Regions from separate parts of the Acidovorax sp. DW039 genome, predicted to be linked through region 1. Evidence: riboswitches for the same ligand, from Rfam matches in the RefSeq annotation. Region 1 holds a riboswitch; the other holds the start of a gene.
The links. A riboswitch is a leader RNA that binds a small molecule or an ion and turns the genes downstream of it on or off. The one in region 1 is predicted to bind thiamine pyrophosphate.

Region 1 (2,197 bases):
GACCATCGCCCAGGCTGAACGACACGTCGTACGCCTTCATGATGTCGCAGATGTCTTCGAAGTGCTCGTAAAGGAAGCTCTCACGGTGATGCGCCATGCACCACTTGGCCATGATGGAGCCCCCGCGCGAGACGATGCCCGTGCGACGCTGGGCCGTGAGGTGGATGTAGGCAAGGCGCACGCCTGCGTGGATGGTGAAGTAGTCCACGCCTTGCTCGGCCTGCTCAATCAGCGTGTCGCGGAAGATTTCCCAGGTCAGGTCTTCGGCAATGCCACCCACCTTTTCCAGCGCCTGGTAGATAGGCACAGTGCCAATCGGCACGGGCGAATTGCGCACGATCCAGTCGCGGGTGGTGTGGATGTTCTTGCCGGTGGACAGGTCCATGACGTTGTCAGCGCCCCAGCGGATGGCCCAGACTAGCTTCTCCACTTCCTCTTCGATGCTGGAGGTGACAGCCGAGTTGCCGATGTTGGCGTTGATCTTCACCAGGAAGTTGCGGCCAATCGCCATCGGCTCCACCTCGGGGTGGTTGATGTTGGCTGGGATGATGGCGCGGCCACGTGCCACCTCGTCGCGCACGAACTCGGGGGTGATGATGCGTGGGATATTCGCGCCCATGGGGTTACCCATCAGGCGCTTCTCACGGCCTGCATCGGCCATGTACTGCTCCATCCACTCGCGCTTGCCGTTCTCGCGGATGGCCACGTATTCCATCTCGGGGGTGATGATGCCCTTTTTGGCATAGTGCATCTGCGTGACATTGGCACCCGCCTTGGCGCGCAGCGGTTTGCGTTGCAGCGCGGCGGCTTCAGCACGCAACTGAGCCAGGCGCGCAGCATCTTCGCTCTTCTGGCCGTCATCCAGTGCAACAGGTGCACGGCCTTCGTACTGCTCCACATCGCCGCGGGCAGCGATCCAGTGGCCACGCACGCTATCCAGACCTTTGCGAACGTCAATGACCGCATCGGGGTCGGTGTAGGGGCCTGATGTGTCGTAGACACTCACCTGTTCTCCGTTGGTCAGGGAGATGTCGCGCACAGGCACCCGCAGTTCGGGATGCAACTGACCTTGAAGATAGGCCTTGCGGGATGCGGGGAAAGGCGCACGGGTCAGCGCCAGCAGTTCAGCAAACTTTTCGTGAGCGAGGGGTTCAGGGGCGTTCATGGGGCAGTCTCCAGGTTCCGGTGGCAAAGGGTGTTGCTCCGGAATGGACCTGCGCCCCGCAGGACACACTCAGCAAGTACCGCTGCATGCGCCCCATGTGGCTGGCTGCAGCACCACAGGTGCGCAGCAGGAGGTCGGCTCTTCTTCCGCCGGTATGAACCGGATCAAGTTCGTCGGGTTCGCGGGAATGCCTGAATTCCTTCAGGCTTCCCCCATCTCAGCGCATCAGCACACCCCGGAGCGTTGCGGAGTATAGGTGACTGCGCACAAACTGCCTAACGCACGTCAAGCAATAAAACCAAGGGAAGCAAGGCGAACCGCCCAAGAGCGGGCGATCACCAGGCGCGCACGGGCTGTGCAAATCCGGCAGGTGCTGCCTTCTCGTCTTCAAAAGTCACCACATCCCAGGCATCGCGCTGGGCCAGCAGCTCGCGCAAGAGCAGGTTGTTCATGGCATGGCCCGACCGGAAAGCGCTGTAGGCGGCCAGCAAGGGTTTGCCGATGAGGTACAGGTCGCCCATGGCATCAAGAATCTTGTGCTTGACGAACTCATCGTCATAGCGCAGCCCATCGCTGTTGAGAACCTTGTAGTCGTCCATGACGATGGCGTTGTCCAGGCCACCACCGAGGGCCAGGCCGTTCGAGCGCATCATTTCCACATCGCGCGTGAAGCCGAAGGTACGGGCACGCGCAATGTCGCGGCTGTAATTGCCTGAGCCCAGATCAAACTCCACGCGCTGCCCCGTGGAGTCCACTGCGGGGTGATCGAAGTCAATTTCAAAGCTCAGCTTGTAGCCGTGGTAGGGCGTGAGCTTGGCCCATTTGGCATTGGGCCCGGTGCCTTCGCGCACTTCCACCGGACGGTTCACCCGGATGAAGCGCTTGGGTGCGCGCTGCAGCTCCACACCGGCGCTTTGCAGCAAAAACACGAAGGAGGCCGAAGATCCGTCCAGGATGGGGACTTCTTCGGCCGTGATGTCTACATAAAGATTGTCGATACCCAGACCCGCACAGGCCGACATCAGATGCTCC
Region 2 (2,197 bases), 1.9 Mb from region 1:
AGTTCGTGAGGAGTCTGGTTGATGAAAATCTTCATGCAAGAGCAGGGGCCGTGCTGGCAGGGGCTTTGTGTGGCTCCTGCTGTAGTTCCAGCCGCAGATCGAAACGTTGTGAAAGCGCTGATTGTCCTGTGTTCAGGATTTCCATCGTCACATCCAGCATGGCGGGGGAAATCATGAAGCCGTGACGGTACAGGCCGTTGACCTCCAGCACCCTGGGGCTGGGCTGCCGGATGGCGGGTAGATTGTCGGGCAATGTGGGGCGGCATTGGGTCGCCATTTCAATGACGCGGGCTTCCGCAAAGCCGGGGTGCACCGCATAGGCTGCGCTGAGCAGCTCCAGTGTGGAGCGCACACTGGCTGCAGACATGTCGTCAGACTCGATCTCGGTGGCTCCGATCACGAAAACGTTGTTCTCTTTGGGGGCGATGTAGATCGGGTAGCGTGGGTGCACCAGACGGGTGGGGCGCTGAAGGGTGACGCCCGGGGCGTGTAGTCGCACCACTTCGCCACGCACGCCGCGCAGGTGCGTCCAATCCATGCGGGCACCCAGGCCGCGGCAGTCCAGCAGCCAGTCGGGTTGCCCTGGGGTTCCGGGTTGAAATTCCTGTGGCGTGCGCGAGGTACCCCAATGCACTTGCACGCCCAGTCGCTGCATTTCGGTCACCAGTGCGGCGAGCAACTGGCGGTTGTCCAGTTGTCCTTCTCCGGGCAGGTAAAGCCCTTGGGCAAAGCGCTGTGCCAGAGCGGGCTCTGCAGCCGCAAGTGCGGTGCTGTCGAGTTTTTGCAGCGCAGGCAACTCCGGGGTGGTGCGCTGGTTGGCTTCCAGCACTTTGGTGAAGCGCTGTGCCTCGGCGATATCTTGCCGGTGCCACACGATGAGCGTTCCCGCCTGCTGGAAGAAGACCGGTTCTGGCAGGCTCGCCAGAATCTGCTGCCAACGTGGCAGGGCGTAATGCCCCATCCGTACCACACCCGGTTCTGTAATGGCGGACTCGGCCAGAGGGGCCAGCATGGCCGCAGCCACGGTTGCCGCGGAGTGTTCGGCCGCAGGGCCACCGGCATCGTAGATGTCCACCCTGTGGCCCTGGCGGGCCAGTTCTACCGCAAGCAGCCGGCCCATGAGGCCGGCACCCAGGATGGTGAACGAGGAAGAAGGTAATGGCATAGGTCCGTGCAACGTCCGTCTGTAAAAGGGCAACAGTGGACAAAACGGAAGGCTCCGTGCCGTTGAAGGAAACTCCCCACGCCAGCATGATCTGGATCGGGTAGCGGGGCGCAGTGCTGGTGCCAGCGGGCCCCAGGGTATTTCTCAGCCACACACCGCATTGCTGCGGCAGGACACCCCTGTTTCGTCCGAGAAAAGAATTACAGCACATCCTTCTTTTGCTGCGCTTGACCTGGCGCATAGGCCATAATTTTTGCCATGATTTCTCACAGCCACAGGCCCGAAGCAGGCCGTCGATACGCACGTGTTCTCTCCATTGCTGGCTCTGACAGTGGCGGTGGAGCAGGCATTCAGGCCGATCTCAAGACCCTCAGTGCGCTGGGGTGCTATGGCATGACTGCCATTACGGCCATCACGGCACAAAACACCTGTGGTGTGACGGGCATTCATGGCGTGCCGCCTGAGATGCTCAAGGCCCAGATTGATGCCGTGGTGCAGGACATCGGCGTGGACGCTGTGAAGATCGGCATGCTGCATTCCCCCGAGGTGGTGGAGATCGTGGCGCAAGCCATCCGCTCCTATCGCCTGCCGCATGTGGTGCTTGATCCGGTGATGGTCGCTACCAGCGGTGACCGCCTCATTGCGGAGGAAACGGTGGGCGTTTTGGTGAGTGAGCTTTTCCCGTTGGCTGAGGTGATCACCCCCAACCTGGATGAGGCGGGCTGGTTGCTCAAGCGGCAGGTCAGTGGGGTGGAAATGCTGGAGACTGCGGCGCTGGATCTTGTGTCCTTGGGCGCGAACGCGGCTTTGCTCAAGGGGGGGCATTTGCCAGGCGATCTGGTGGTGGATGTGCTGGCCGTGCGTGGCAGCCAGGCCCTTCACCGTCTGCAATCTCCGCGGATTGCCACCCATAACGGTCACGGCACAGGCTGCACGCTGTCATCTGCCATTGCTGCACACCTTGCCTTGGGTTTGCCCTTGCAGCAAGCCGTGGAGCAAGCGCGCAGCTACATCCTGGGGGCTATCGCTGCA

Region 2: it holds a riboswitch for thiamine pyrophosphate, as region 1 does, so the genes downstream of both, thiO (glycine oxidase ThiO) here and thiC (phosphomethylpyrimidine synthase ThiC) in region 1, are expected to answer to the same signal.

The regions. Positions count from the first base shown of each region.
Region 1 is NZ_AP029019.1:953,313-955,509, reverse strand. Features, by position in the region: gene thiC (phosphomethylpyrimidine synthase ThiC) at 1-1,165, opposite strand, end outside; TPP riboswitch at 1,290-1,413, opposite strand; gene lpxC (UDP-3-O-acyl-N-acetylglucosamine deacetylase) at 1,501-2,197, opposite strand, start outside.
Region 2 is NZ_AP029019.1:2,803,403-2,805,599, reverse strand. Features, by position in the region: gene thiS (sulfur carrier protein ThiS) at 1-35, opposite strand, end outside; gene thiO (glycine oxidase ThiO) at 32-1,165, opposite strand; TPP riboswitch at 1,222-1,356, opposite strand; gene thiD (bifunctional hydroxymethylpyrimidine kinase/phosphomethylpyrimidine kinase) at 1,424-2,197, shown strand, end outside.